Regions from separate parts of the Colwellia sp. 6_MG-2023 genome, predicted to be linked through region 2. Evidence: riboswitches for the same ligand, from Rfam matches in the RefSeq annotation. Region 2 holds a riboswitch; the other holds the start of a gene.

Region 1 (16,933 bases), 100 kb from region 2:
TGACTTACAATCAGTGATTACAGAAGTTGAAATGACACAATCTTTTACTGATTACCTTACTAACAAAACAAAGTTTTGGTTGGTAAGCGCGGATATTTCTTTACAAGGTGTTTCTGGGTTAGAAACGTTAGTATCGGGTAGTTATATTAATATTATTCCCGACACTGATAAACAGTCTCGCAGCCAAGACCACTTTATTGCATTAAATGAAGCGCCAGAGTTAGATATGGCAACGCCTGGTCTGCACTTAACCTTGAAGGCCAGTGTGTTAGGTTCAATTAGTGAAGACTCACCTATTACCTTTAAACAAATACCTATTGGTTATGTTACGGGTTACCACTATGTTGAAGAAAGCCAAGACATTAATATCAATATCTTTATTGAACAAGAATATGCGCATTTAATTAAAGAAAATTCACTCTTTTGGAATATGAGTGGCATACAAATCAACGCTTCTATTGCTGCAGGTGTAAAAATAAATACTGGTTCATTAGGCTCTATTCTTGGTGGTGGCATTGCGGTTGATACTTTGAGTTATCACGAAAAGTTACCTTCAGCTAAAAACGGACAAGTTTTTCCATTGCATGCAGATTTTCAAGCCGCAGAGATGGGCCATAGCATTGAGCTTACATTAGATTGGAATTCAGATGTGAATCATAATGCAGCGATTTTATATCAAGGTGTAACCATAGGGAGTATTGAATCTTTTAGTAAAATAGACCCTAAGACTAGAAAAATTACTGCTCAAGCGAAAGTGAACCCACGTATTGTTCCTTACTTAACCGATCAATCACAATTTTATCTGGTCTCGCCTAAAATTGAACTTTCGGGGGTGTCAAACGCAAAAGCTCTATTAACCGGTACCTATATTAATATACGTCCTTCATTACAAGGTAAGCCAATAAATAAATTTCATGTTTTCAACGTTAAACCGCCTTATTTGTATGCTGAACCAGGATTACATTTAATTATTGAGTCTAATAATAGGCACTCCTTACAAGCAGGCAATAATATTTATTTTAAACAGCAAGTTATTGGTAGCATTCAGGCGGTTGATACAGTGGGAGCCGATCAGCATTTAATCCACATTCATATTCAAGATAAATACCAAGACTATGTTAATTCTACTAGCCGTTTTTATAATAATTCTGGGCTTAAAATTAAGGCCAACCTTTTGGGGGTAGATGTTGAAGCACAGTCACTGCAGAGTATTTTAACCGGTGGGATTTCAATGATAAATATTGACAGTTCTGATGATGCTTTGGCAGAAAATTCAGTAGTTAATGGCGACAAATTTACATTATTTGCTAACCAAAAAATAGCAGAGCAACGGGTCAGTTTTACGTTAACTGCGCCTGCTAATGAACAGATTAAGGTTAGCACACGTGTGTTACATCGTGGCATAGAAATAGGTGCCATTCATACTATTGAAGCTGATGGCGATAGCAGTAAATTATTCCTTGGCTTATTACCTGAATATGAGCATATTTTGCGTGAAGGTACTCAATTTTGGTTGGCTAAACCAAGCTTTACTTTGTCTGGTGCAACAGATCCTGAAGCATTACTCGGTGGTGCTTATATCACGTTTGATTTTAATAACGAAAGTGAAGTAGCTAAAACTAACTTTACTTTATTGACGTCACCGCCAGCTAAATCAGCTAGTGCTCCAGGCTTACAATTAAGTTTATTAACAAATAGTGCAACGGTAGCTACCGCGGGAAGTAGTATTAGCTATCGCGGTATTGTGGTTGGGCAAGTTGATAATGTGGCCTTAGACAAGAAAGCAGATAAGGTACATATTAATGTAACGATTGATGAAGAGTATCAAGCGTTAATACAGGCTGATACCAGGTTTTATAATGCGAGCGGTGTCACACTTAGCGGTGGTTTGGGTGATTTTGTACTAAAAACTGAATCTATAGATGCGATGCTACGTGGTGGAATTAGCTTTTATAATCCTGTCGTTATTGAGAAAACACAAGTTCAAGTACAAGAGTTAGATACTTTTGAGTTATTTGATAATATTGAACAAGCAGAAAATGCAGGTCTGGCTATTAGTATTTATTTCAAGGACTACTCGGGCTTAAAAGTAAATACACATGTTGTTTATCAAGGACAACAAGTGGGCTCAGTAACACGTTTAATTTTTAATCCTGATGAAATTGGTGTGACAGCTTTAGTACTGTTAAATGATCTAGGTGCTAAATTTGCACAAAAAGGTACTAATTTTTGGGTCGTTGAGCCAGAGATTGGTTTAGTAGGATCGAAAAATGTTTCATCTTTACTTGATGGTGCGTTTATTTCACTTTTACCAAGTAATCAATCAAGCGAACAACAAACAGTATTTGAAGCGCTTGAATTACCTCCTACGGTGAAACAATTACCTTATGGCTTAAATATTAAATTAGTGACTCAGCGCTTAGGGTCGGTACGTATTGGTAATCCAGTGTTATACCGCCAGGTGAAAGTTGGTAAGGTTATTGGTATTGATTTATCACCAACGGCTGATACCGTTGACGTTTATATCAATATTGCCAAGCGCTATGCACCTTTAGTTAATCGTGGTAGCAAGTTCTGGAATACAAGTGGTATTAATATTGATGCTGGTATTTTTTCAGGCATTAATATTGATTCAGAGTCTATTGAAACCTTAATTTCTGGTGGTATTGCCTTTGCTAGTCCAGCATTATCAGCAGATGAGCCAGAAAGTGCTCCGCGAGTAAATAGCTTTTTGTTACATCAAACCCTTGATAAAGATTGGTTAGAGTGGCAGCCTAAAATAGCAATAGACCAATAACATTATTGAAACCGTTCTTTACAGTGAATCTGAATTCAGTTTAGGATGTTTAGTTAAAGCAACAAATTCAGTAACTGCTTGTTCTGGATTGCTTGCTTCAGTGATTGCAGTAACGACAGCGATACTGTCAACAGTCGTTGCTAGTACTTGAGGTGCCCGTGCTAAATTAATACCGCCTATCGCCACGATGGGAATAGGTGGTGTTTTTGTTTTAGATCTTAATGCTAATAACTGGCGTAAATTATCTATCCCTTGAATTTGTCCTGTCATATCTTTAGTTTTTGTTGGAAAAATTGCGCCAATAGCTAAATACGAAGGTTGTAACTGTTGTGCGAGTAAAAACTCATAACAGCCATGTGTGCTGATACCAAGCTTAAGTCCTGCCTGTTGAATTTTTTCTAAATCGGCTTGATTTAAATCCTCTTGCCCAATATGAACGCCATAAGCATTATATTTTATAGCCAATTCCCAATAATCATTAATAAATAGTCTTGTTTTGTATTTTTTGGCTAAATTAATCGCTTCAATAATAATATGTTCAAGCTCAGTTTCGGCTAAATTTTTAACTCTTAGTTGGATAATCTTTAATCCTAAAGGTAATAAACGCTTTAACCACGCTATTGAGTCTACTACTGGGTATAACCCGAGCTTCTCACCTTGTAAATTTAGCGATGCAAACGCAGGTAAGTTTTGATGTTGTTGATTGAGTGTATCTATTACCGTTGGAAATAATTCATTTAAACAAACCTGTGACTCCACCTCTGATGGTAATATTGCCGGCCAGGCGAGTTGTTCAAAAGCGCCATAATATTGATGCTGTTGTTCAGCGCTAATACTTTGTGTTGCAGCTAGCCCATGGTTGATAAATGCTTTAGCTAAGGTGAATGCGTCTCGTACTAAATACCCTTTCGCTAAACACGATGCTAAGGCACTTGCGAAACTACAGCCACCGCCATGACTATAATGAGTTTTAAGTCGAGGTGAGCTGAGTTGATATTCGATTGCTTGAAAGCACTTATCTTGATTATCCTGTTTTATTTGATTAAGTTGGTGGTAACAGTAATCAATGCACTGGTGATTATTTTTGCTGTGACCGCCTTTAATAATGATACTTTTTATGGCAAATCTTTGATGAATTATTTTCGCAAGTTGTTTGACGCTAAGCTGACTTATATTAGGTTGAGCTATACTAAGTGAGTCAGTTTCTTTTTTTATCATTGAACTTACAAAAAAATGGGCTTCATTTATATTAGGGGTAAGCACATCAATTTGTTGTAATAATGGCGCTAGGTCAAGCACTGATAATTGATTGAAATCACCACCAACACTGGCTTGTCCTACGGGATCATAAACAGTTATTAATTCGGGTAACGTTACTTTTAGTTGCTTGAGTGTCGACGCTAACCATAAAACTTGTATATTACCGGCTAGTAAACCAATTTTTATTACTGTCGGTGGTTTGTCCTCAAGTAAGAGCGTTACTTGTTGTTGTAAAATATCGACAGGAGTAGGGTTAATCGAGATGAGCTGTTTGGAATTTTGTACCGTATTAGCAGTAATTAAGGTACACACTTCAACACCTAAGCTATGACCCGTTTTTATATCGGCAGCAATACCGGCACCACCAGAGCAATCACTGCCAGAAATACTCCAGATTATTGGCTTTTGTTGAATAGTATTTGTCATTGTTGATGCCAAAATGGCGTATCTAAAGTGGGGGTTGATGGGTGAGCTGTTTGTCGTTGCTCCATGATGCCGGCAATGTACCCTTGTTCACCTGCTTGTAAGGCTTGGCTAAACGCTTTTGCCATTAGGGTAGGGTTATCAGCTAAGGCGATTGCACTATTTAGTAATACGCCGTCATAGCCCATTTCCATTGCTAAGCAAGCGTCCGATGGCTTACCTATACCGGCATCTAAAATAAGCGTTGCTTGAGGTAAGCGTAGACGAATAGTTTCTAAATTATAAGGGTTCATTAAACCTTTGCCTGTACCAATAGGTGATGCCCAAGGCATAATCACTTGGCAGCCTAAGTCGTATAAACGCTGACATAAAACCAAGTCATCAGTGCAATAGGGCAGCACTTTAAAACCGTCGTTGATCAGCTGTTCCGTGGCACTGAGTAGTTCAATAGGATCAGGCTGTAAATTGTAGTCATCGCCAATGACCTCGAGTTTTATCCAGTCCGTTTGAAAAATTTCTTTACTCATTTTAGCGAGGGTAACTGCCTCTTTAGCTGTTCTACATCCGGCAGTGTTTGGTAATAAGTAACCATCTACCTGTTTTACTATAGACTGTAAATATTGCCATATTTTTTGTCCTGATTTTTCCGCTGGGTTTTGTCTCTTCAATGACAAGGTAATGACTTGCGAACCACTGGCAATGATGGCTTGTTTCATAATTTCAGGGGAAGGGTAGAGCGCACTGCCAATTAATAATCGACTATCGAGTTTTTGCCCATAAAGCGTTAATGACATTGCTATTAACCTCCTTGAATGGGTAAAAGTACATCGATACTATCGCCATTAATAACATGAGTATTTTCATAGTCTTCTCGACTAACAAAGTCACCATTAACAGCTACGGCAAAGGTACTTTGTTGTGGCTCTATAAAATACAAGGCTAATGCGGCACTGACTGTTATTTTTGATTCGTGATTAAGTGAATATGATTGGCCATTAATATGTATATTCATGATATTGCCTTTTATGTGTTGTACGGTTGTAGCGTATTTTGCGGCGTAAGTGTTTGCACCGCTAATAAATGCTCATAAGGTAACGTTTGTACTTTACCCGACACTTTGTTGCTTACTACCGCGAGTACTTGTTGCAAAACTACAGGCGAAATTAAAAAGCCGTGGCGGAACAACCCATTTATTTGTATTAACCTGTCTTGCACAATAATTTGGGGCTGGTTATCGCTAAAAGCAGGGCGAGATTGGCTAATATGTTGACGAATGTTAGCTTCAGCAAACCCTGGGTGAACACTATAAGCAGCGCTTAATAATTCCATTGCTGAGCGTACGGTCATATTTCCGCTATCATCACTTTCAATTTCAGTGGCACCAACGACATAAAAACCTTTTTCTTTGGGCGCAATATAAAGTTGATATCGTGGATGCATTAAGCGAATAGGACGTGATAAATGGACATCGGGTGCGAATAACTGAAATAACTCACCACGCACAGAGCGTAAATCAGTTAAGGGAGCACAATGATAATTCGCGTTTTTAATATTAGCGCCAGTCCCCCGACAATCAAGGACTAGATCAAAGGTTTGGCTTTGTTGGTCAGCACCTTTGGTTGTATAAGAAATAGAGCTTTCGTGGGTAGCCGTTTTTATTTCGGTCACTAATGTTTCACTGAGCCAATCTATACCTTCTTGCTCAAGTTGCTTACGTAAAGCAACGAGTAATCGACGATTACCAATTTGCCCTTCTTGGGGTAGATACAAGCCTTGGGTAAAGCTACGGCCAAGCTCGGGCTCTAACTCAGTTAGTTGGGTACGATTTAATGAGTGCTGCTTTTGATCTGGATAATGGTGCTGTAAATGGCGAGTAAATCGTAGGTAATCTCCTTTGTCTTGTTCGTGACTCACCATAATGGTGCCAGTTTGCTGAAAGAAGGTATGCTCATCTAAGCTTGCAAGTAGGCTGGGCCACAAAGATAAGGATTCAAACCCCATGGCGACAATATTCTTTTCGCAATGGAGTGATTCACCTAAAGGCGTTAATAAACCTGCTGCCGCATAAGCGGCGCTGTTATGTGCGAGCTTAGTGTCTTTATCAAATAAAGACACCTTAAATTGAGCTTGGCGATGTAAAGATAAGGCTAGCAAGCGGCCTATCAACCCTGCACCTACAATCGCAATCTTCATTACTTAGCACTATGGTAGATTTCACTACCCGTTGCTTTAAATTCAGCGGATTTTTCCGCCATCCCTTTTTCTACCTCAGCTTGTTCAAGGTTGATTTTTTCGTTATTCGTTTGGGATGAATCTAATACAATAGTTTCATCTAGTAATTGAATTTCAATTTTACGACCAGATTCAAGATCGGCAGCATAATCACGAACTTCTTGAGAAATTTTCATTGAACAAAACTTGGGACCACACATCGAACAAAAGTGAGCAACTTTCCCCGACTCTTGCGGTAATGTTTCATCGTGGTAAGCTTTGGCTGTTTCAGGATCTAACCCTATATTAAATTGATCGTACCAACGAAACTCAAAACGCGCCTTGCTCATTGCATTATCGCGAATTTGAGCACCTGGGTGACCTTTGGCTAAATCCCCTGCATGAGCAGCAATTTTATAGGTGATTAAACCTTCTTTTACATCTTCTTTATTGGGTAAACCCAAATGTTCTTTTGGCGTTACATAACAAAGCATTGCGCAACCGTACCAACCAATATTGGCAGCACCAATACCTGATGTAATGTGGTCATAACCCGGTGCAATATCTGTCGTTAATGGTCCTAACGTATAGAAAGGGGCTTCACCACAATGCTTAAGTTGCTCATCCATATTGGCTTTAATCATATGCAGTGGCACATGCCCTGGACCTTCAATAATAGTTTGTACATCATGCTGCCATGCTATTTTTGTTAACTCGCCTAAGGTGTGTAATTCAGCAAATTGTGCTTCATCGTTAGCGTCTGCAACTGAACCTGGGCGTAAACCATCACCTAATGAAAATGAAACATCATACTGTTTTAAAATTTCACAAATGTCTTCAAAGTGTGTGTATAAAAAGTTTTCTTTGTGATGTGCTAAACACCATTTCGCCATGATTGAACCACCGCGAGAAACTATACCTGTTACTCGCTTCGCTGTCATAGGTACATAACGCAATAAAACACCAGCATGAATCGTAAAATAATCGACGCCTTGTTCAGCTTGTTCAATTAAGGTATCGCGGAAAATTTCCCAGGTTAAATCTTCAGCCACACCATTAACTTTTTCTAAGGCTTGATAAATAGGTACAGTGCCAATTGGTACTGGTGAATTACGTAAAATCCATTCACGAGTTTCATGAATGTTGCGACCTGTCGATAAATCCATTACAGTATCAGCCCCCCATTTAGTGGACCAAACCAGTTTTTCCACTTCTTCTTCAATGGAAGAGGTGACTGCTGAATTACCAATATTGGCATTAACCTTGATTAAAAAGTTACGACCAATAATCATAGGTTCACATTCAGGGTGATTGATATTGACTGGAATAATCGCGCGACCGCGAGCAACTTCGTCGCGAACAAATTCAGGGGTTATTTTCTCAGGGATACTGGCACCAAAAGATTGCCCTTTGTGTTGTTGTAATAAAATGCTGTCTTTTACGTCTTCGCGCTTTAAGTTTTCACGAATGGCGATATATTCCATTTCTGGCGTGATAATACCTTGGCGGGCGTAATGCATTTGCGTTACATTTTTGCCTTTTTTAGCGATGCGCATGGTAGGTAATTTTTCAAAACGAATTTCGTCTACAGCTTCATCATCTAGACGTTGCTGGGCAAACTCTGAATGGGTTTTGGAGAATAACTCAGTGTCATTACGAGCATCAATCCATGATTCACGTAAACGAGGAATACCCTTGTGTACGTCAATATTAACATTTTCATCGGTATAAAACCCAGAGGTATCGTAAACACACAGAGGTTCATTTTTTTCGTAAACAGGCTTGTCCTTGTCACCGCTTACTAAAGTATCGGTTAAGGTGATTTCACGCATAGCAACTTTAATGTCGTGTATTTTACCTTGAACATAAACTTTTTTAGAATTAGGGAAAGACTGGTCTGAAACATTTTTCAAAAATGCAGCTGCCGCCTCACGCTTTTCACGTCTGCTTGGTTTATTTTTAGGGGATATATTTTTTTTACGTATGTTTTCTGATTGATCGTTCATGGTCGCTACCTATTTTAATACATTAAAAAAGAAGCGGAATGACAACAATAAAGGTGTGTAATGAAGGAAGCTAGGCGCTAATAGCGCTAACTTTCTCTTGTTCCCTACGCAGATACTAACCTGTTCAGGTATTACGGATCCCGCTTACGCGATCTCAGCCTTTGGCACTCCGACAAGTTGCGTTATTAGCTATGCTAGTAACGCGGAAAGATTCTAACGCGATGCGAATGTAGTAAGCAAGTAAAAGTTGAAAAGCAATGTAAAGGTACAGGTGTTAGTTCTTGCTTTGAAAAAATTTATCTCTAAATGATTTTTCTTGTCGGTTGTTACGACACTATTTTTATAAATTAAATTTTTAACAAGTACTTAGGTAGTTATTTGGTTATTTGGTTATTTGGTTCGGTATGTATCCTTGCCTGCATAAAAAAGTTAACATTTAGCGGTTTTTACTTTTAACGATTTTCTAAGCGATTAAAGTCTAATAAACCCGCTGAATTAGCTTGATTTTTTTTATACCAAATATGTAATTTATCAGCGTATTGCCAAAAGTTAGGGTCAGTACGTCGTATAGCAAATTTATCTTTAAGTTGGCTATAATCTTGCTCAGTTTTTATATTTTTTAGTTCATCAATAAATGTATTTAACTGCTGCTCACTGACCTGAAAGAATGCGTTTGGATACGTACCAACGACACCTGAAAGTACCGTTAAAGTATCTTCTGCAGGTATGCGTCGTTCATCTTCAGAAAATAAGTGAGCAACGTTGGTATGAGCACTATTATTGATTAATGTGTAAACACTGTTACCATGCGCTCCATTAACCATTAAATAACTAACTTGTGGTAAAATTGATACCGCTGAACCAGTCATTTTATTAAGGCGATTTAGCTTGTATTCATTAGTATTACTGTTGTCGGTCTGAGGTAAGTTATAGTTATTAACCTGACTATTGTTAGTGTATTTCGCGACTTTATCCAATAACTCTTTTTTTGAATTTTTGGTTATATAGTTAATGTTCGTTTCTGGTAATTGATAAAAGTCATCTGAAAATATGTAATCTTGAATGTCTTTCGAGGTGTTTCTATACCAATGTTCATGCACTTTTCTGCGATCCTTTTTAGGTAAGAAAGCAATAAAATTACTTTCGGCTTCCATACGTAAGAAGTCCATATATAAACGTGTTTTCAACTGATGACTTACATTGCCATAAACATCAAAGCCCGCAACTAACAAATAGTGAATACGCTCTAAAATTGGGTAAGTAATAAACCAGGCTGTTTTTGGTGTTTGCCCAATAAAACCTTGTAAAACCGAGGCACTATCAAAATGCCTAAAGATAGTTAAGGTAGCGTTCGGATTACCATTTCCTGACCAAATCAAATTAAGATCAACATCATTTTGTTTAAAGTTAATCGCCTTCATATGATCCAGTTTACTTTTGACATAAGCTTTTTCACGATTAGCATAAGAGCGCCAATATAATAATGAGAAAGTTTTATCACTCGTTGCCGCCGGTAATTGTAATAAGTCACTTTTGTTATCAAGGAAGGTATCAGAGTTAAAATCGTTGATATAGTCAGGATCAGCGAATAAGACCCAAAAGTGATCTTCTATTACATTTAGGGCGACTTGTCCTCGACAAACAGGACCTTTAATAAAGTTCATAATTGAGAACTGCGCTTGCTCTAACAAAAAGGTATAACGTGATTTTGTTGGTATATCTCGGAAGGTAATAAAAGGGTTAGCTGCGTTTTCTAACTGGTAATCAGGTAGTTTAGCTACTTGATATTGAGGCGAAATAAATAGTGTATCAAGTGATTTTAACTTTGCTAAATCAAAACGGTAAGGCATATGACGTTTGGCGATGATAGTGTCGTATTGCTTAAGTATTCGATAATACACTTGCGGTTGTGCTGACTTGTCGCTTGCTCCTGTTATTTCGAGCATTTTTTTATTACTCGCAAAAGGGGAGTCAAAAGGTCGGCGGGTATCAATAATTATTGCAGGCTCTCCAGGTGGAGTACTTGAACGGACTATTTTGAAATAACGTTGACTATTTTCTTTAAAATACAAGTTAGCAAGATACAAATGTTCAAATAAATAACGTGAAACAAGTTGTTGCTTGTTATTTGTGCTATTTAACCAGCTTTCCCATTTGTCTATAATATCTTGTTCGTATTCTGTGGCCGGTTCGGCTGTTGGTGCTTGTGCGCCATTTTTTATCCAACTGGTTAGCTGCAAATGCTGTGTTTTATTTAAACCAGGCAGCCCATAAGGCATACCACCTAAAGGGTAATTCTCTTTATAGTGTTCAAATTCTTCTATTGTAGGGCATTGTTGTTGTCTATTGAGGGAAACATCAAAGCTATTATCTAATAATTTTGTGTTAGGTAAAGGGTGCTCTTGTTTTAACTGTAACATTTGATACATTAAGCTGGCATTAGCATTAGCGATAGGGGTTTGATTACGTTCATTTAATACTGGAAAGAAGCCTTCTTGACGTAAAAAGCTCAATTGTTCTTTATCCTGAGTAGTTAACGTACTGATGCTGTGTGATTTTTTAACTGCCAGTAAGCGCTCACCATTATAGACAAGTTCCTTGTTGGCACCACGCTCTATGCCGACAATATTTTCCATTTTTAATTGGCATGGCGCATCGAAACAGCCATGACAAACAACACATCGATTTTCGATGATAGGTTTGATTACTTGGTTAAAATGTATGTTTTCTTTGGCTGGTATTTTCTGAACAGGTAAACGGTTTTCTACACTAGCAGCGCCATAGAGGTTATCGTATTCAAACATACTTATGGTAGCGCAACCGCAAAGAACAGAGAGTACAAATAACCAATGATATAGGCGCATAAAGATCCTCGGCAAGCTGCCGTTTAAGAAAAGCTAATGATTTAGCTATTAAATTTTAAGCGGGGTAAGGTCATCTGTAAAGGTTGATGTTGTTATGATAAAAATAAAGGTATAGTTTAGTTAGGATTAATACCGTGTGAAATTGCTATAAAATTAGCAAAAATTTATGATGACCAAGCCATTAACATAAAGGCAAATTTTTAAAAGGGCAGTTATGCACAATCGATTTATAGTAGGTTTTATATTTTGTTTTTTTCTTATTAACACAACGACTGTATTTGCAAATGCAACAAAGTCAATCAATACTAAAGTAGACTTTAAGCAATATAGTATTACAGCACCATTCAAGGTTAGCTTGCCTATTATTCCTTTAGATTTAGTCGAAGAAAATACTGCTTTCAATGAGTTAGTACTTATTGGTATTGATGAACTGAATCAAACTTGGTTGGCCGTTTATACTTATAATGAGAAATCAGATGAATATATTTTATTAGATAAAATAAGAGTTACAGATGAGTATTTTGCTTTTGATGTAAGTGAGGATAGGAAAGGGCTCTACTTGTTAGCGAAAAATAAGGTAGTGATGCTTAAGTTTACTAGCAAAAGTAAAACTGACCTTACTTTAATTTCTGGTTTGTATTTTGATTTTAAACAAGAGGTTAGCTCTATTTTCCTCTTGCCAAAATCACCGTTTATTTCTAAGAAGAATTTCATTCAAGATGTTAATCAAGATGGTTATGAGGATATTGTCTTACCTGATTTTGATAAAACAAATTTATGGCTTTTTTCTGACAAAGGTACTAAGGCTACATATCAACATCTGGCCATTAATACCCAAATAGAATTAGAAAGAGGCGGCGTAAAATTTACACCAACAGCGTTATTCTTTGCTGATTTCAACCTTGATGATCGTCAAGATATTGCCTGGGTCTCTAAAGGACATATCAATTATTTTAGTCAAAATGAAAATGGAACTTTTGCCTCAACTGCAGCGAAAATTGCTTTAGCCGATACTATTTACGGTGTAAATTGGTGGCACATTAAAGAGGCGGATGGCGAAAACCTCGACCAAAGTAATTTAATACATCGGGCTGTTGAAGAGATTAAGGATATTAATGGCGATGGTTTAACCGATGTTGTTGTTCGTTTTACTCAAAGTTCAGGAGTGTTAGATAGAACCAATGATTATGAGTTTTATTTAGGCTATATAAATCAAGAGCATCAGTTAGCTTATTCTACAATTCCCACTACGGTTATTAAGGCAGAAGGGACCTTAACTGACTTGAAAATAATAGATGTGAATCAGGACGAAAAATATGAAGTGTTAGTTTCTTCATTCCAGTTAAGTGTTGGCAATATTATTGGTGCTTTACTGTCTGGTGGCATAGATCAAAATGTTTTAGTGTTTGCTTTGGATGATGAAAATAGTTATGAAGAAGATGCCCTTATAAGCAAGGAAGTTGAATTAAACTTTAGTTTAACATCAGGGCAGAGTGGTGAACCTATTGTACGCTTAAGTGATGTTAACGGTGATGGTTTACAAGATTTAGTGTTATCTTCTGGGCAAGACCGTTTAGTTATATTTTTAGGTAACCAGAGTGCAAAATTGTTCGCTCGTAAAAGTAAAAAGTTTACAGCAGTATTGCCTGAAAATGGTAAATTGTTTGAGCATTATGATATTAATCATGACGGTAAAGAAGACTTTATTATGCGTTATGGGCGCTTAGATGATGAAAGCTTAGCTAACAAAGTGACTATATTAATGGTTAAATAGTATGCGTATAGGAAGTAATATAGCCCATTGAAACTAAGTTACTGAGTAGGCCTAGCTGTCTTTTCTATTACAGCAGAGGCCAATAACTGGATTTATGTACTGGTTGTAAAGTGATAAGTAAAGCCTGCTCCTGTATCAATATTATCAATTAAAATATCCCCTTTTAATGTTTGAGTAATCAGGTTATAAATTATCGACATTCCTAAGCCAACCCCCCCATCTTGTCGCGCTGTGGTAAAAAATGGATCGAAGATATGCTTTTTTACTTCCTCAGATAAACCAATACCATTGTCATGATAATTTATTTCAACCGTGTCATGTTTTTTACTAATATCAATTACAATACGATTGTTTTCTTTATTATTAAATCCATGACGAACGCTGTTGGTAATTAAGTTAGTTAATATTTGAGCATGTATACCCGGGTAAGTAGCTATATTAATGTCATCATCTCCCGTGATAGTTAATGTGACATTTTTGGTTCTTAATATTGAATTTAATGTGGTGATTAACTTTTTGTAATAATTTTTAATATTAATCGTATCGATTTCTAAGTGGTGTTGGTCAACTGCCGTTTGTTTAAAGTTCTCAATGAGTCTTTTTGCACGAAACAAATTATCTTCTTGCATGTTTAACGCGCGACTAACGGACTCACAGTAATCATTCATGTTTTTTATACTGAGAGACTTTTTAGCCACTTTTTCTAATAACTTTTTATGTTTTTCAGCAATAATACTATGTGTGGTGATCGCAATACCTAATGGAGTATTCACTTCGTGGGATATGCCGGCAACTAAGCCACCTAAAGCCGCCATCTTATCGGATTCAACTAACTGCTTTTGCGCGTTTTTCAGCTTATCAACCGTTTGGGATAGCTCTAATGTACGAGATAAAATGGTATTTTCTAATTCATCTTCATAGTTTTTCCGTTCTAATTCGGCAGCAATTCGTCCTGAAAATACTTTGAATAGGGTGAGGACATCTTGCTCATTTTCGAGTGATTTTTCATATAAAGAAACAATAATACCAATTGTTCTCTGCTTTGAATCGTATAAAGGAGAGCCTATATAAGCATCTATATTCATCTCTTTTAAGAGTTTGTCCTGTGGAAACAGCTCACAAACACCACCACGATAATAGCAAACGGAATTATCTGCTACATCAGCACAAGGAGTATCTTTTAAAGTATATTCAAAGTTATTTGCTATTTCACCTTTTGAGACTAAAGCGATTGTTCTTGACGTTGATTTTTTAGGGTCAAGTACGGCAATAAAGGTGTGATCAGCATTTATTACCTCATGTAAGGCTAGCGTAATTGAGTTAAAAAAATCATCACCATAAGTATTGGATACCGCTTCAATAACAGTACGAATTCTACTTTCCATCATCTACCTTAGTGATTTTTATTCTTTTTATTATTATGGCACAAGATTTTTTTTTGTGCGAATAGAGAAATATTGACAATCACCTTTATGAAGATAAATGGTTATACAAATGAAAGGGGTGTTGAAAAACGAGTGAAACTGATGCGCTTTTTACTGTTAGTAAAGTGTCAATGCTTATTATTTTTATCGGGAAAATAAGCTGATAGCATGATATAAATGACATTAATTTTTTAGGCTAGTTATAGCGATAACTCTTTTGTAAATTATATGATGCAAATTATAAATAATTCAATATATTCAGCGATTATACTTTTATTTTTATGCTTAAGTTTTCCGCTTAATGCCAAAGATAATACCATGACTAAAATGGTACGAATTAGTATTCCGTTGTCTGACAACATCAGTAATCGTTATGAAAAATATCATTTATTTGCTTATAACTATTTAGGTTATCAGGTTATTTTTGATCGTATACTGACTGGTAGAGCTAGAGAGTTAGTTAACAAAGGCGAGCTAGACGGTATGATGATTGCGGAAAGAGAAATCGAACAAACTTTTGCGAATTTACTACGTGTTCCTGTGGTCTTAGCAAAAGGCGCGTTAGTGCTTTATTGTAATAAGAGTGTTGTCTGTGACAAATCAGTATTTAACGATGCTGATAATGTTATAGGGGTAACGTCAGGCAAGTCTATATCGTCTAATTTTATAGATACGGTTGCGGCGTCGAGCTATGCCATTAAAAGTGATGAAGATCTAGGTTCTATGTTAACAAAAGGTCGATTGTATTATGTATTACTTATTGATGAAGTGGAGTTGGGTAATCTTGGTAGCTTAGATGAAAGCCTATTTAATACAGCGGTTGTTTACCACTCAGAAGGTTTTCATTATATTAATAAAAAGCATAAAAATTTATTACCAGGTTTGACTCAAGGGTTTAAGTTAGCAATTGAACACTATGGGCCGTTAGTTAGCCCTAAAAAATAACTACTTGATACTTTACACAATCATTTATTTTTGTAAATAGGGCAATATAACTAACTTAAGCAGCGGGTTAACTAGTTGAGAAATACTTGATAAGCGAGATTTTCAGTCGCTTCTTCAAATTGATAACCCAAAGCATTCAAATGCTCAAAGAAGTCATTTTCTTTACTAGGATCAAGCTCAAAGCCTGCAAGCACTTGTCCAAAAGCAGCACCGTGATTGCGGTAATGAAATAATGTGATATTCCAATGTTCACCCATCGCATCTAGAAATTTTTCTAATGCGCCAGGGTGTTCTGGAAATTCAAAGCTAAAGATACGCTCGTTATCATTATCAGCACTACTTTTACCGCCTATCATATAGCGAACATGTAATTTTGCTAGCTCATTATCGGTAAAGTCGTTTACTTGATAATTTGCCTGTGCTAACTCGCCAAGAAGTTGTTGGCGCTCTGTGTCATTACCACCTAAGCGTACACCAACGAAAACATTAGCATCTTGTTGGCCGTTATAGCGATAATTAAATTCAGTAATTGCTCTATTACCTAATGTTTGGCAAAAACGTTTAAAGCTACCCTTTTCTTCTGGGATAGTAACAGCAAGCACTGCTTCTTTATTCTCACCTAACTCACAGCGCTCTGAAACATAACGTAACGTATGAAAATTCATATTAGCACCAGATAAAATGGCAGCTAGAGATTCTTCACCTTTACTTGTTGCACAGTACTTCTGTAAACCAGCTAAAGAAAGTGCACCAGCGGGCTCTGCAATTACTCGTGTTTGTTCGAAAATGTCTTTTATTGAAGCACAAATCTCATCAGTATTGACCGTAATTACATCATCACAGTAGCGTTTAATTAAATTAAAAGTATGCTCACCAATACGCTTAACTGCAACGCCATCCGCAAATAAACCTACCTGCTCTAGATCAACAGGAGTACCTGCGCTAAGTGCAGCTTTCAAACAGGCTGAATCCTCGGCTTCAACACCAATAATTTTAGTATTTGGGCTCAGTTGTTTTAAATACACTGACATACCAGCAAGTAGGCCACCACCACCAACAGGTATAAAAACTACGTCGGCATGAGGTAATTGTTGCAACAGCTCTTTAGCAACAGTACCTTGGCCAGCAATCACATCAACATCATCAAAAGGATGAATAACGGTTTTCTTTTCAGCTTGAGCATATTCGACAGAAGCTAATTGCGCTTCATTGAAGCTGTTACCGACTAA
Region 2 (16,933 bases):
TTCTTTATAGATTACGTGCTTACGAGCTTTTGGATCAAATTTTTTGATTTCCATTTTCTCTGGCATAGTCTTTTTATTCTTATCAGTAGTATAAAAATGACCTGTACCGGCACTAGAAACTAAACGAATCTTATCACGCATAATATTCTCCTAGAAAAGTTTTTAAACTTTTTCGCCACGGGCACGGATATCAGTTAATACTGCATCAATACCTTTCTTATCGATAATACGCATTCCTTTCGGAGTTAAACGTAATTTAACGAAACGATTTTCACTCTCTACCCAAAAACGGTGAGATTGAAGGTTTGGTAAAAAACGACGACGAGTCGCGTTTCTTGCGTGAGAACGGTTGTTCCCTACGACTGGTTTCTTGCCTGTTACTTGGCAAACTTTAGACATTTGAGTCACTCCAAAATTAATTTCAGCTCGAGCTATATTTTCCCCAAGACCGTCGCCTCGGGATCCTGAAAAAGGTGGCATATTATAGAGAAACTGAATAATTAATACTAGTACTAAAAATAAAAAGCTATAAAAAAGCGCATTTGATATTTTAAATTCTTATTAATCAATAGGCTAGAATACACACAACTATCGAAATATGCGCTATTTATATGCAAAAATACAAAATAAACGCTTTTTAATGATAGTTTTTATAAAATAAATGATGTTAATTAGCACCTGATTTACCTAAAAATTTACTTTTAGCTTGCTATTTTTTAGTAAATAATTGTCCAATTAATACAAGTTTCATCGCTAAAAATTAAACAATTTCACCATGCTCTGCAAATGAATAACATTGATTTCCTGCAACAATCATATGATCTAACACTTTCACATCAATTAGTTGCAGTGCCTGTTCAAGTTTTTGTGTTATCTGTTTATCGGCAACACTCGCCTCAGCAATGCCTGACGGGTGATTATGGCATAAAATAACCGCTGCGGCATGATGAGCTAAGGCTTGCTCAACAACAACTCTAGGATAAACTGCTGCGGCATTTAGCGTCCCCAAGAATAATCGTTCAAATTTCAAGACCTGGTGCTGGTTATCCAAAAAAAGAACAGCAAAAACTTCCCTTGTTTCATTCCTCAGTTCACTTGCTAAATAATCTTTCGTTGCTTGTGACGATGTTATAGCATTGCCCTGCTGTACTAGTTTTTCTGCTAAATATCGTTTTGACATTTCTAAACAAGCTTGCAGCTGTACGTATTTAGCACTGCCTAAGCCATGGTGATGACAAAATTCTTTTTGATTCGCCCGAAAAACATTCCCTAAACTCCCAAAATTGACTAACAGGTTTCTAGACAAATCAACAACGTTACACCCTTTAACACCTGTTCTTAAAAAAATAGCAAGCAACTCAGCATCACTTAAACTCGCTGCACCAAGTGCCAGTAGTTTTTCTCTAGGCCGCTCTGAACTTGGCCAATGTTTTAGTGTTCGATCATTTGCGTCATGGGACGATGCTTTATCTAATTTACACATAGTCGGCTTCCTTGCTGTTTTTGTTAATGATTATTTTTCAAATAGTGCGAATAAATGCTATCGTATTAATAATATTATTCATCAGTTTAAGATTAGCAGATTATGCAAATTCTACAGGACAAAAAAATTGTTCTAGGTATCAGCGGAGGGATTGCCGCTTATAAAATCCCAGAATTAGTCCGTCGATTAAAAGAACAAGGTGCTGATATTCGGGTTGTTATGACCGAAGGTGCAAAAGCATTTATCACGCCACTAACGTTACAAGCTGTTTCGGGCAATGCCGTTGCAGATAGTTTACTAGATACAGCAGCCGAACTAGCCATGGGACACATAGAGCTAGCCAAATGGGCTGACTTAATTATCATAGCCCCTGCAACTGCAGATATTATTGCACGTATGACTGCAGGTATAGCAAATGACTTACTTACAACTATTTGTTTAGCCACTAGCGCACCTATCGCGATTGCCCCGGCGATGAATCAACAAATGTGGCACGCATTAGCAACACAAGCCAATATAAAAACCTTGAGCGAGCGTGATGTACAAATTTGGGGACCAGGTAGTGGTGAGCAAGCCTGTGGTGATGTCGGCTTAGGTCGTATGCTCGATGTGGATGAATTAGTCACTTTAGCGAGTGATTTTTGTACGGATAAATATTTACAAGGACAGCATTGGGTGATTACTGCAGGTCCAACACGTGAAGCGATAGATCCTGTGCGTTATATCTCTAATCACAGTTCAGGTAAAATGGGTTATGCCATTGCTCAAGCTGCCTTACGTGCAGGTGCTACTGTCACCTTAATTTCAGGACCCGTTAACATTAAAGCGCCTGTTGGAAGCCAGTTGATTAACGTAAACAGTGCTGATGAAATGCATGAACAAGCATTAAAATTTGCTCCCCAATGTACAACTTTTGTTGCTTGTGCTGCCGTTGCTGATTACCGAGTTGCACACATAGCGACACAAAAAATCAAAAAAAATAATGATGCTATGCAACTTGAATTAGTGAAAAATCACGATATTGTTGCTGATGTAGCGCATTTAGATAACAAACCATTTATGGTAGGTTTCGCAGCTGAAACACAAAATGTGGAGCAGTACGCTCGTGGTAAACTAATACGTAAAAATTTAGACTTAATAGCTGCTAATGATGTAGCAAAATCAGGTCAAGGCTTTAACAGTAATGATAATGCGTTAACCCTATATAGTACTATTGATAAAACAGATATTCCGTTAGCCAACAAACAAATAGTGGCTCAAAAATTAGTCTCTTTAATTAATCAGCATTATTTAGCAAAACAAAAATAAGTAACAATACCTAACAAAAACAATAAATAATAGAGAATCTTCTTACTATGCCAGCTAGCCCCAAAAGCCCACAAAAGATTAGTCGGAAACAACAAATATTAGAGTGTTTAGCGCTGATGTTACAGTCAAGCCCTGGTCAACGTATTACAACCGCAAAACTTGCAGCGGAAGTAGGCGTATCAGAAGCGGCTTTGTATCGACACTTTCCATCTAAAGCACGTATGTTTGAAGGGTTAATCGATTTTATTGAAGAATCTGTTTTTTCTAGAATTAACTTAATTTTAACCGATCACAAAGAAACACTAGTGCGCTGTCATCATGTACTTCATGTGTTATTGGTTTTTGCTGAGCGAAATCCAGGCATGTGCCGCATTTTATCAGGTGATGCTCTCATGGGTGAAAATGAACGTTTACGCGTTCGAGTTCACCAATTTTTTGAAAAACTTGAATCACAATTTAAACAAATATTGCGTGAACGAAAATTACGCGAAGGTAAAACATTCACCATTAACGAACAAGCGCTTGCTAACATTTTAGTGGCTTTTGCTGAAGGAAAGATCAGCCAATATGTACGATCTGGCTTTGACAAAAAACCTAGCAGTAACTTCAATGAGCAATGGCAATTTTTAATGGCGAGCAAATAAGGAAAAACATGTCTACATTATCACATCTTAAACCTGAAGGTTTATGGCAATTATTCGAAAAAATTTGCAGCATCCCTCACCCATCAAAACATGAGCAAAAAATTTCGGCTTGGATTCAAAGTTGGGCAGCAGAGCTTAATTTATCCATTAAAGAAGATGCCGTGGGAAATCTTTTTATTAAAAAACCAGCTACAAAAGGTATGGAAGATCGCCAAGGCATCATTCTACAAGCTCACATGGATATGGTGCCACAAAAAAATAATGATACCGTACATGATTTTTTAACCGATCCGATTAAACCTTATGTTATTGAAAGTGGTGATTGGGTTACAGCTGAAGGCACTACTTTAGGTGCTGACAATGGCGTTGGTTTAGCATCAGCTTTAGCTATTTTAGCTAGCGATGATATTGCTCATGGCCCACTTGAAGTTTTAGTCACTATTGATGAAGAAGCGGGTATGTCTGGTGCTTTTGGTCTTGAGTCTGGTTGGTTAGATGGCGATATTTTAATTAATACTGATTCTGAGCAAGAGGGCGAAGTTTATATGGGCTGTGCTGGTGGTATTGATGGTACAGCAACTTTTAAATTAGATTTTGATGACGTACCCGCAAATTATCAAGCATTTAACTTATCGATCTCTGGTTTAAAGGGCGGGCATTCCGGCGTTGATATCGATACCGGCAGAGCAAATGCAAATAAACTCTTAGTACGCTTTTTACTTGAAGCAAGTAATAGATTCGAGCTACGTTTAACTGAGCTAAATGGTGGCAGTTTACGTAACGCTATTCCGCGTGAAGCAAATGCAAGCTTTGTTATACCTACAACAGACGTACCAGCATTAAAAGAGCAACTAGCTCAATATTTAACAACAATTCAACACAATTTAAGCGTCATTGAAACGGATATTGATATGCTGCTTATTTCACCAGAAGAATTTGAACAATGTTGGAGTAGCACAACACAACATCAAATACTACGTGCGTTAAATGCATGCCCTAATGGTGTTATTCGAATGAGTGATGATATTGAAGGTATCGTTGAAACGTCATTAAATTTAGGTGTTGTACGTACACGAGGTAAAAACTTTACTGCCCTAGTACTTATTCGAAGTTTACATGATGATGGTCGTTTAGAAACACAACGTACGGTGCAATCCGTATTTGAGCTAGCTGATGCGAGTATTAAATTTAGTGGTGCATATCCAGGCTGGAAACCAAACCCAGATTCAGCCATTATGAAAACAGTCAGTGAGACATATGAAGAGCTATTTAATAAAGTGCCAGCTGTCATGGTAATTCATGCAGGTTTAGAGTGTGGATTATTTAAAAAGCCTTATCCACATTGGGATATGGTATCAATAGGGCCAACCATTAAATTTCCTCATTCACCTGATGAGAAAATTGAAATTGCTACAGTTGAACAATATTGGCAACTATTAACCGCTGTGTTAGCAAAAGCCCCAAAAAAATAATCAACCTTAGCAATTCACTCGCCCCAAAAAGATCTAACTTTGGGGCTTCAATATTAAGTTATACCAGTTTCATTAATTAAGTGAACAATTTTAGACCTAAAAAAAATTGCCAAATATAAGACATTTATTTCGATAACTAGTTGTTCTAATTATTAAATAAATAACGTTCCAGTTGGTGATTTTAGCAAGTAGAAATGATCACATGGTTGATGAGATTGGTATTAATATAGGTGGGATTTCTCCCAATCCATATTAACTTAAAAGTAACATTGGTCATTAGCCAATTTTCCGTTAGAATAGGAGAACAATTAAAATAGGACTTTTCTATGATTCAGCCACAAAAAATAATAATTGCTGATGATCACCCTTTATTTAGACAGGCTTTATTGGGAACCTTACGGAATAAGTTAAGTCAAACAATTTGGCTTGAAGCGGAAACCATAGCAGAGCTTGAACAACAGTTACAAAATAATAACGAAAGTGACTTGTTGCTATTAGATTTAAATATTCCTGGTGCTCACGGTTTTAGTACCTTAATTCACGTTAGAAATCATTTTCCGCAAATTCCTGTTGTTGTCGTTTCCGCTCATGAAGATCAAAATACTATTGGTAAAGCAATGGGTTATGGCGCAGCGGGCTTTATTCCAAAATCAACACCCGTTGATGATATTTTTACCGCGATTATGACCGTTTTATCTGGTGATATTTGGTTACCTGCTTCATTTCAAGCGACTTCAGCAAACACCGACACAACAGATATAGCGGAACGCGTTGCCAGCTTAACTCAGCAACAATACCGTATTTTAATGATGTTTGCTCAAGGTTTACTAAATAAACAAATTGCCTATGATCTTAATGTTTCTGAAGCAACGATCAAAGCGCATGCTACAGCCATATTTCGTAAGCTCGATGTGCGTAATAGAACACAAGCAGTTATCGCTATCTCTCAACTAAATTTAGCTGAAACAGGTTTTGATCAATCATAACGAATACCCGATTGACCATTAACCAGCCGTGCAAAATAAGTAAACATTAGTTGTTTCAGCAACAAGTTAATCGCCGTAATCTACTTGTAACTTCTGCGCCAGTTTGGCACTCATTAACGCTCTCAGCGCAGCCGGTTTTACTAGTTTTCGCATAAAGCCTACATCAGCATTTTTTGCTTTATTTTCAATACCAATCTCTGTTGTGGCTGTAATTAATATTGCTGGTATATAGTGATTACAATCACGTCGCATATCAGCAATTAATGTTAGGCCATCCGCTTGCTCTCCTACAGGTAAACCTTCATGGTAACCTAGTTGATAATCAACCAACAAAATATCAATATCACTTTGATGATTAGCAAACTCTATTAATGCTGTTTCTCGAGAATCAGCAGCAAGTATATTACATTGCCACGCAGACAATAACTCAACCATACCGCTTAACACGTCGGGATCATTATCTATACATAATACGGTAATACCTTTTAAACCCATATTCTTTATTGGGGTAGCTAACTGCGGTTGCGCTATTACTTGGCTCGATCTTTCAACCGAAATAGAAAATTTACAGCCTTGCATCTCCCTTGATTGCAAACTTAGAGAATGACCTAGTAGTTGCACCAAAGATTGCGTAATATTTAATCCTAACCCCAAGCCTCGAGATGACTGGCTTGTTGGTGTATCTAATTGAGTAAATTGCTCAAATACTAAGACTTGTTTTTCCAATGGAATACCAGGTCCATTATCAAGCACTTGAATAACCACATCATTATTTGATATTCTCGCCCCTAACAACACCTTACCTGGGCTCGCATATCTAAAGGCATTACCGACAAGGTTTTGAATAATACGTCGAAGTAAGTGCTTATCAGACTTGACCCAAGTTTTAGTTGCCACCAATCTAAATTCAACATTTTGTTCAATAGCTAACGCAGCAAATTCTTGCTCTAAGTCATCAAACAATTCATTTAAAGAAAATACCTCAATATGCGGCTTAATATTGCCACTTTCTAAACGAGCAATTTCGGCTAAATCAGCTAATAAATCGTTTGCAGCCCTAAGCGACTTATCAATATTATCCACTTGTCTTTGTTGCTCAAAGGTTAAGTCTTTTTGCTCCGTTAAGGCTGAAGTAAATAAGCGAGCTGCCTCTAGGGGTTGCATAAGATCATGACTGCATGCTTTTAAATATTGGCTCTTTTTAATATGTGCCTGTTCAGCTTTTTCATGGGCTTTAGCAAGTGCTTCATTGGTTTTTGCTAGGGTTAATGTACGCTCATAAACTCGTGTTTCAAGATCTAAGTTAGCTTCTTTTAATACTTGTTCAGCTTGACGATACGCTGTGATATCAGAAAATAGCATAACAAAACCACCACCTGGTAATGGATTACCTTCAATAAGAATAGTTTGACCATTAGCGTGCTGTCTTTCTGAGCTATGTGGACTACCTTTTCGTAAATACTCTAATCGTCTAAAAACCTGATTATCAATATCTCCCGCGCCACACAAACCACGTTTAACATTATGACGAATTAACGCTTCAATAGGACTACCTATTTTGACAAGTTCAGGAGGGTAATCGAATAAATCTAAATACTTTTTGTTCCATGCCACAAGTTTTAGCTCTTCATCAACAATAGAAATACCTTCACTGGCATTTTCTATCGCGCTTTGCAGTAAATTCTGAGAAAACTCTTGTTTTTGACTCGAAGCATCTTCTACCAATACCGCTATTTCATCTAAAGCAATATCCCGACCATCAAGTGCTGAAGATAATACTAAGCGTGCGGAAGATGCTCCCATCACCAACGCTAATGTATTTTCAGTTTGCTGTAGTAATAATTGATTATATTTAGCATTACCTAATTGTTTTTTATTGTGTGACGATTGGAACAAACTAAAACTTGATTTCGCTTTACTTTCACCCACGAAACGCGAGGCAAGTAATTCTAATTCGCTCACATCTAATTGTCGCTTCTTTTCTACTTTCAATAATGTAGGTGATTGCCATTCTAGAAATAATGAGGCCTGAACGCGTTCTTGAACACTTTGACGGCTGATTTGTGACAATGCCCACATCACAATAATATTTGCCGATAAACTAAAAAGTGTCGCCGTTGATTTAGAAGATAAAAGTCCTTCAGCAAAAGGAGTTGAATATAAACCAAACTGAGGCAAAAAGTTTAAAGTTAACCACAATATAAAGCCAACTAGAATCCCTGCATATACCCCAACTAAACTCGCTCTTCGCCAATAAAAAGCAACAACTAGAGCTGGTGTTAATTGTGCGAACGCCCCAAAAGCCACTTCACCTGATGAAGATAATGTGTCAGTCGATGCCAGGCTAAACACCCCATATCCAGACATTATTACAAATAATATCAGCAATTTACGTATATTTAATAACCGTCTTCTAAAATTATCGTAATTAGTTTGAGCAACTTTTTGTCTGCGATAAAGTAAAGGAAAAATAATTTCATTACTGAGCATGGTACTCAAAGCAATCGCTGAAATAATCACCATAGAACTAGCTGCTGAAACTGCACCCAGAAAAGTAAAAAGTGTTAGCCAAGTTTGATCACCAATACTAGGTAAAAACAATACATACATATCAGAAGAAACTGTATCGCCTAATAGTAACTGTCCAGCAAGCCCTAGAGGGGCAGCAAAAAAAGCAAAAATTAATAAGTATAGTGGAAATACACGTCGGCCTAGCCAAGTATCTTTGTTAGATCTTAGCTCTACTACCATTACTTGAAACTGCCTTGGTAACGAAAGAAATGCCGCCATCACAATCACCAACATTGCCAACATTGAGCTAATATTACCTACATTTATTTGCTGCTCCATTTTCACTGTTGCATTAGACTGCTGCCAAATATCAAGTGGCGAATCAAATAATGAAAAGCATACAAATAAACTTACGGCTAAAAAGGCAATAATTTTCACCAATGACTCAAAAGCAATCGCCAACATCACTCCAGGATGCCGCTCAGTTACATCAATATTTCGGATGCCAAATAAAATAGTAAATATAGACAAGACAATACTGATCACCAAACCAATATGCCAACTACTTAAACTTTGATCGACCTGTAATTGCTGGAAGGTATACACCATAGCTTTTAACTGAAGCGCAATATATGGCATGGTTCCAACGAAGGAAACAATCGTGACAATAATAGCGAGGTTGTGTGATTTACCGAATCGAGAAGCGAGCAAATCTGCAATAGAGGTGAGGTTTAGCTTTAAACTAATACGAATAATACGTTGAATAAACGGCCAAGCAAAAACAAAAAGCAAGGTAGGGCCAAGGTAAATCGGTATATGTGATAAAAAATTTGTTGATGCTTGCCCTGCCGTACCTAAAAAGCTCCATGACGTACAATAAACACCGAGTGTCAGCGCATAAATAGCACTTTGCCCTTTTTTGGCCAGTTGGTTACGGTACTTATCACCTAAAAAAGCAATGATGAAGAGTAAGCAAATGTAAATTAAACTAATACTAACTAATTGCCAATTGGGGAACATTACGCTTCTCTGATATTAATGGATAGAAATACTTCTATCCGATTTGAATACGATACTTTATCAATATACCGACAAAGTAACAGCTGAATAAATACGACCTTTAGCTAAATAATTAAAAAGTTATCGCACTCTTTTACTAAATAGCTAAGCATTATTATTAAAATCTTGCTAGACTGCGCCTCGAACCAAGGAGTGCGGTTTTATTTCCTTACTTTCGATAGTAATAAAATAAATAGCTGCTGAGATGTTGATGATTTCAACAAACCCTTTGAACCTGGACGGGAATTAGTCACTAAAATAACTTTAGCGATTAATATAACCGGCGTAGGAATGGTTAGTGATCGCATCACAGTCTACCTTAGACAACCTCCCAGTGCCGGATCCCATAGTATAACTTGATTTAATACTTATGAGATCTTTATGAATTTTACCAAATCCACGCTTACTTTAGCAATTGCTTCTTTAGTACTTTCAACTCCCTTAATGAGTTTGCACGTTCATGCTCAAGAAGAAAAAACAGCCTTAGAAACGATTACCGTTACTAGTGATTTCAGGCAGCAAAACTTATTAAATACTCCTAGCGCATTATCAGTGTTAACTGATCTAGAAATACAGCAACGTAATGCTCAAAATCTTGAAGAATTAGCCGCTATTATTCCCAACGTTAATTTCGCTAGTGGCTCTCAACGTGCACGTTATTATCAAATTCGTGGCATTGGTGAACGTAGCCAATACAATGAACCTATTAACCCATCTGTGGGCATGATTATTGACGGCATAGACTTTACTGGTATTGGTAGTATTGCAACCCTTTTTGATGTTCAACAGGTCGAAGTATTTCGCGGCCCTCAAGGCACTCGCTTTGGTGCAAATGCGCTCGCGGGCATGTTTAATATTACCACCAAGGCACCGACAGATGAATTTGAAGGTAACATAAAACTAGATGCTGGCAATTATCATAGCTATGGTTTAGGCGTGGCGCTTTCGGGTCCAGCTTCAGATGCAGTTAATTATCGTTTATCGGTAAATAAATACCAAAGTGATGGCTTTATTGACAATACTTATTTAAACAAAAGTGACACCAATAACAGAGATGAATTAAGCCTGAGAGGCAAATTATCAATACAAGCAAGCGATGACTTAACCATTGACTTATCGGCCTTTCATTTTGACTTTGACAATGGCTTTGATGCTTTTTCATTAGATAATAATCGTCAAACATTATCTGATCAACCTGGTGTTGATCAGCAAGAAACAAGCGCTTTAGCCGCAAAATTTACCTATGAAGGTTTTGACAATTTTACCTTGGTTACCTTATTAAGCCATGCAGACTCTGATTTAACCTATGGCTTTGATGAAGACTGGGCTTATGTTGGTATTTCCGCACCTGAAAATATTGAAAATCAAGATTATGCTTATTATGAATATTCTTCTACCGATTATTACTTTCGTGATAAATCGACCCAAACGATTGAATTACGAGCATTATCAAATAAAGAAAGTGCATTATTCAATGGTACAACATCTTGGGTTACTGGTCTCTATTTCAAGCAAGATGATGCAGATTTAAAGCGTCAATATACATACTTATCAAATGACTACACATCAACATTTGACAGCCAATCTATTGCTATTTATGGTCAACTTGATACTCAATTAAACGAACAATGGCAACTAACGTCAGGTATTAGAATTGAACAGCGTACTGCTGATTACTTTAACTCAGATGGTTTTAATGACAGTCCTGACGATACCATGGTTGGAGGTAAGGTAGTCCTTAGTTACCAACAAAATGATGATGCTTTTTGGTATGGTTCAATCAACAGAGGGTATAAAGCAGGTGGTGCAAATACCGATGGTAGCTTGCCTGATGACTTACGAACCTTTGAGCCGGAATATTTAATCAATTATGAATTAGGTTACAAGCTTTCCTTACTCGATAATTCAGCGTTTATTCGTACTGCTGTTTTTTATATGGACAGAACCGATGTTCAAGTTAAAAGTTCACAAACCATAGTTCGTGAAGATGCCAGCTCTGAATTTATTTCATATCTTGGCAATGCCGCTACGGGGTCAAATATAGGTGTTGAGGTCGAAGCAAATTGGCAAATTAACGAACTGTTTGAACTTTATGGTGCGCTAGGCTTACTTGATACCGAATTTAATGATTTCATTAATGCCGACGGCGTGTCTTTAGATGGTCGTCAACAAGCACATGCGCCAAATTATCAATTTAACCTTGGCGTGAACCTTTATCCTAGTGAATACTGGTTAGTTAATATTTCTCTTGATGGTAAAGATGGGTTTTATTACTCTGATAGCCATAATGAAAGATCTAAATCTGTTGAGTTAATCAATGCTTCTATCACTTATTTACAGGATGACTACCAAGTTAAAATTTGGGCACGTAATTTAGCTGATGAAAACTATACTAATCGTGGTTTCTATTTTGGTAATGATCCACGAGATGGATATAAAGATAAAGCATATACACAACTATCTGAACCTTTAGTTTTTGGTATAACGTTCGATTACCAATTCTAATAACTAACGATAACAGGGTAAATACACCGCGTTCAGATTACATATGAACGACCATTTATAATTATAGGATTTTTATGAATATCTCTATCGAATTAAGTTTATATCCATTGGCCGAAGACCAATATAAAAGCGAAATTTGGGCTTTTATTAGACGTCTTCGTGATACAGAGGGTTTAGAGGTTGTTACTAATGGCATGAGTACTCAAGTATTTGGTGACTATGATTTAGCAATGAATAAAGTAATGGCTGAAATCAAACGAGTTCATAGCACTACTGGCGCAGCTGTTTTTGTGTGTAAATTTATCAGTGGTCATCATGCACAGCCGGAAGCTGAAAGTTAATGTCTGACTTACTTATCAGTTTTATTACTTATGCTGAAAGTTTACCTTGGCTTGAGCTAGTAGCAATGCTACTAGCACTTGCTTATGTTTTATTAGCTGCAGCAGGTTCAATATGGTGTTGGCCTGCTGCGTTAATCAGCACCGCAATCTATACTTATGTGTTCTATGACGTATTACTATTGATGGATAGCGCTTTAAGTATTTATTATTTAGTGATGGCTGTTTATGGGTATTGGGCTTGGCAACAACGTACACCAACAAAAAATGAACAGAGTTCGCCCCCTTTAGACATTGTTTCTTGGCAATTTAGTTTTCACGTGAAAGCTTGCTTAGTATTAACCTTTATTGCCTTAGCATTAGGGTATATCATGGCGAACTATACCCCTGCAGATTTCCCCTATCTTGATACCTTTACGACAGTATTTGCTGTATTTGCTACCTATTTGGTCGCTCAAAAAGTACTCGAGAATTGGCTTTACTGGATAGTAATAGATGCTGCATCAATTTATTTGTATATTGAAAAAGGTTTAACGCCAACCGCTGTTTTATTTATCCTTTATACATTTATTGCCACCTGGGGTTATTTCAAATGGCGCAGTCTATATTTGGGCAATCGCATAGCAATAAAACACAGAGTAAATAGTTAAATTATTATGCTGCCACCACTAAGTACATTAGCCTGTTTTAAGACTGTCGATGCTATTGTGCCAATCACAGCAGGGTTAAGTAGCCAATGCTACCAAGTATTTGCGGATAATAAATGTTTTTTTGCTAAACAGGTCACTACTACTGACGAACCACTTGTCAATATATATGCTGCGTCAAAAAATATCAGCCCAAGCGTAATTTATCACGATAATCATTGGCTCATTACAGAGTTTATCGCTGGAGATAACTTATCTTTAGCGCAAGAAACCCTTGATAAAAAAATAATGCTTGCGACTAAATTAATGGCACAATGCCATCAATTAAAAGTTAATGTAAACAAGCAAGTACCAGAAAATGTTATTGGTTCTTTCATGAATGAACAAGCATTTTTAGCGCAACAATTTTCAACTCAACAACAGAACGCCCTTCTGCGCTGCAGTAAAGACATAATTACCTCACTTAACGCCACAGCCGATACAACTAGCAAGGGTCACACAAACCTCGTTTGTTGCCATGGCGATATTAATTTTAGTAATATAGTTCTGTCATTAGATCAAACCGCATATTTAGTTGATTATGAATGTGTGTGCTTAGCGCCAGCTGAATATGATCTAGCCATGCTAGTTGCAGTAAATAACCTCAATGAAGATAAATTATCCCTAGTTATTAAACTATACCAAAAGCATATTCATGGTGATATTAATCAAACACGAGTAAAAGACTATCTGCAATTTTGTTACTTTATTAATGGTCTTTGGTATGCGCAAGCATACAATAAGTCTAATCTTGAACAGTTTGTTCACCTAGCCAAACAACAATGGCAACACCTTCCTTTTCAGCAAAACCTCTTCTTTAACATTTAATCCTTCATCAAGCTCATGTGATGAACACATTGCAAAGCTACAATAGTTCGAGTAGTTTAACTGTAACCCTATATCTATTTCACACAAACAATTGGATCTCATTTATGTCCGTAGAAACTATTTACAAGGTGGCTTTACATCCTTTTATCAATGAATCTATTGCAAGCTTAAAGGCAATGGCTCATCTGTCAGGCTCTTCTGCAGATGCTTTCATGGATAAGGTAGAAGACTTTAGGTTCAAAGGCTATGCCGTTTGCTCTGAGGTGAGTGGCTGTATTAATGGCGTGATTATGATGCATCATTACCCAGAGACTGCCATCGCAATAGGCAACTCAGTATGCGAAACTATGTTTAATGAAAAATATGATTATAGCGAAATAAATGAAGAACTTAGCAATGCTCTAGCTGAATGGGGTAACACTATTGTTGGTCGCTCTACTGATTTACTCAGTCGTCATAATTTAGAGTTTAATTTTTCAAGCCCTTACTTTCTGCATAACTTTGATGAAATGGAGAAGTATTTAGACGGCGTTAAAGAAATTGTCACTGTACCTATAACTGTTGAAGGTGTTGGCCGATATTATTTCAACCTGCTCATTCGCGATGTAAGTTTCCAAACTAACACAACCAAACGTGAAGAAAGTACAGGTATTGCTAACCCGCACACTACCCCATTACCAACAAACAATAAAATATTACTAATTGACGATAGTGCTATGATTCGAAAAGCATTAAAACGTTTTCTAAATAGCCTAGGATATGAGAATGTCATTGAAGCTGACGATGGTACTAGTGCATTAACCATGGTAGAAAATGAATCGCCCGACTTTATGTTTATGGATGTTGTTATGGGCGAAATGAATGGTGATGAAGCATTAAAAATCATTCGAGAAAAGGGCTATAACGTACCAGTAGTCATGCTGTCATCTGTCACTGACCAAACGTTAGTTAAGCAGTGTGAACAACATGGTGTTTCTGGTTTTATTTTTAAGCCAATTCAAGCAGACAATGGCGCTGAAATCATAAAGTCATATTTAAAAGTTATTTAAAAGTTATTTAAAAGAAAAGATAAACAGCCAGTTTAACTAATTTACATAAACTGGCTTATTATTTATGCCTGTGTGGCACCTAAATTAATATTACAGGTTAATAACCTATAGTAGAGTGTCTCTTTGCTAAATACACCAGCGATACTCGGATTAATTTTAATACAATAGAATTATAACGAAAGAGACTTTAATCGCATTGTTGAGCTACTTATAAAAACAATGGCAAATGTAAGCATTCCAACTCAAAAATAAGTTACGATTAAAATAGTTATAAGCAGGTATGGCCTACTTTACTGTTTGCGTGTAAAACTCTGCAATATACTGCCCACCTTTTATTTTAGCAATTAAACGCAATTTATAACTATCTCCTTTATTAGCAGTAAAGCTTCTTAACGCTGTTTCATTTTTCCAATAATAAGGGCTCTCTTTCATGCCTAAAAGATAAGGGGTGATTTGCTCGGCATCATCCACTAAAAAAAGTGTTGCGCTATCTAGAGGGAAAGTAGAATTAACTTCAGTTATTCCGTCTTTATCCGAAATATTAACCTTGAATTCGCCTGACTTTAATACGCAACTGTGATTAATAACATCACAATGACCTTCCGGTACTAACTGAATTATTTTATTAACGGCTGCTTTACTTTCATTGTAATAGTCAGCGCCAATATAACCTAGTATAGAAAGAAAAGGGGCGACCATAAAAGCAACTTTAAGGTGTCTATTCATATTTATTTCTTCTTAATTAATTCTTCTAATTTCACAAGGAGGTTAATTTAACAGAAAAGGCTAGACGACTCTGTACAAAATTGTCGTCTAGCCTTTTATTTATTAAGACTTAACTCGAAATTCAATAATTAAATTTCGAGTTATTAATTTTAGTGAACGTGTGCTGCACTAACATCGCCTGGTATACGCATGTTTTCTACCATATCTTGAATATGATCTGGCGCTGGTCCAGTCACTTTAAGTAAAACAAAAGCCACTGCAAAGTTAACTAAAGCACCAACCGCACCAAAAGCATTAGGCGAGATACCAAAGAACCAATTAGGACCCATATCACCTAAGAATGAAGTGCCTGGAATAAACATAATACCTTTATGTTGGAATACATACAGCATAGTTACACCAATACCTGCAATCATACCCGAAACAGCTGCAGTACCACTCATTTTCTTAGAGAATATACCCATCATTAATGCTGGGAAAATACTTGATGCTGCTAAACCAAAGGCTAAGGCAACAGTACCCGCGGCAAATCCAGGTGGATGTAAACCAAGGTAGCCTGAAACCAGTATCGCAATAGTCATTACAATACGCCCGGCCAATAACTCATTTTTCTCTGATAAATCAGGAGTTAAAACACCCTTCATTAAATCATGAGAGATTGAGGATGATATCGCAAGTAATAAACCGGCTGCGGTTGACAGTGCAGCAGCTAAACCACCTGCGGCTACCAAAGCAATTACCCAGTTTGGTAAATTAGCGATTGCTGGATTAGCTAGTACCATAATATCGTTATCAACAGTAACCATTTCATTTGTTACTTTATCGGCAGAATATTGAATTTTACCATCGCCATTCTTATCTTCAAATTTCAATAAACCTGTTTGCTCCCAATCTTTAAACCATTGTGGGCGTTCATCATAAACAAGGTTTTCACCTGCTGTAGGTTCAATAGTATTCATTAAGTTCAAACGAGCCATTGCGCCAACTGCTGGAGCTACAGTATAAAGTAAACCAATAAATATTAGTGCGTAACCTGCAGAAGAACGTGCCGCTTTAACTGAAGGAACAGTAAAGAAGCGCATAATTACATGAGGAAGACCCGCAGTACCAATCATAAGTGACATAGTGTAAGCGAACATATTTAATGTACCGCCTAAACTACTTGTTGTATATTCTTTAAAGCCTAAATCAGTTACCACCATGTCTAGCTTATCTAATAAGTAAACACCGCTACCATCAGCTAATGTACTACCTAAACCTAATTGTGGAATAGGATTACCTGTTAGTTGTAATGAAATAAATACAGCAGGAATCGTATAAGCAAAAATCATTACTACA

Evidence for each region. Region 2 has a riboswitch for thiamine pyrophosphate ahead of Q4503_RS00955 (TonB-dependent receptor). Riboswitches for the same ligand answer to the same signal wherever they lie in the genome.
Region 1: linked by a shared signal. The riboswitch ahead of thiC (phosphomethylpyrimidine synthase ThiC) and the one ahead of Q4503_RS00955 (TonB-dependent receptor) in region 2 are both predicted to bind thiamine pyrophosphate.

The regions. Positions count from the first base shown of each region.
Region 1 covers NZ_JAUOPP010000001.1:318,772-335,704, forward strand. The annotation lists gene Q4503_RS01370 (PqiB family protein) at 1-2,797, shown strand, start outside; gene thiE (thiamine phosphate synthase) at 2,816-4,483, opposite strand; gene Q4503_RS01380 (thiazole synthase) at 4,480-5,274, opposite strand; gene thiS (sulfur carrier protein ThiS) at 5,280-5,492, opposite strand; gene thiO (glycine oxidase ThiO) at 5,504-6,673, opposite strand; gene thiC (phosphomethylpyrimidine synthase ThiC) at 6,673-8,697, opposite strand; TPP riboswitch at 8,782-8,879, opposite strand; gene Q4503_RS01400 (fatty acid cis/trans isomerase) at 9,150-11,561, opposite strand; gene Q4503_RS01405 (VCBS repeat-containing protein) at 11,776-13,335, shown strand; gene Q4503_RS01410 (HAMP domain-containing sensor histidine kinase) at 13,428-14,720, opposite strand; gene Q4503_RS01415 (hypothetical protein) at 15,078-15,704, shown strand; gene ilvA (threonine ammonia-lyase, biosynthetic) at 15,776-16,933, opposite strand, start outside.
Region 2 covers NZ_JAUOPP010000001.1:216,072-233,004, reverse strand. The annotation lists gene rpmG (50S ribosomal protein L33) at 1-141, opposite strand, end outside; gene rpmB (50S ribosomal protein L28) at 163-399, opposite strand; gene radC (DNA repair protein RadC) at 761-1,483, opposite strand; gene coaBC (bifunctional phosphopantothenoylcysteine decarboxylase/phosphopantothenate--cysteine ligase CoaBC) at 1,586-2,791, shown strand; gene slmA (nucleoid occlusion factor SlmA) at 2,839-3,435, shown strand; gene Q4503_RS00970 (aminoacyl-histidine dipeptidase) at 3,444-4,907, shown strand; gene Q4503_RS00965 (response regulator transcription factor) at 5,234-5,893, shown strand; gene Q4503_RS00960 (PAS-domain containing protein) at 5,960-9,424, opposite strand; TPP riboswitch at 9,603-9,772, shown strand; gene Q4503_RS00955 (TonB-dependent receptor) at 9,845-11,968, shown strand; gene Q4503_RS00950 (hypothetical protein) at 12,043-12,309, shown strand; gene pnuC (nicotinamide riboside transporter PnuC) at 12,309-12,956, shown strand; gene Q4503_RS00940 (phosphotransferase) at 12,963-13,820, shown strand; gene Q4503_RS00935 (response regulator) at 13,925-14,869, shown strand; gene Q4503_RS00930 (hypothetical protein) at 15,155-15,595, opposite strand; gene Q4503_RS00925 (sodium:solute symporter family protein) at 15,745-16,933, opposite strand, start outside.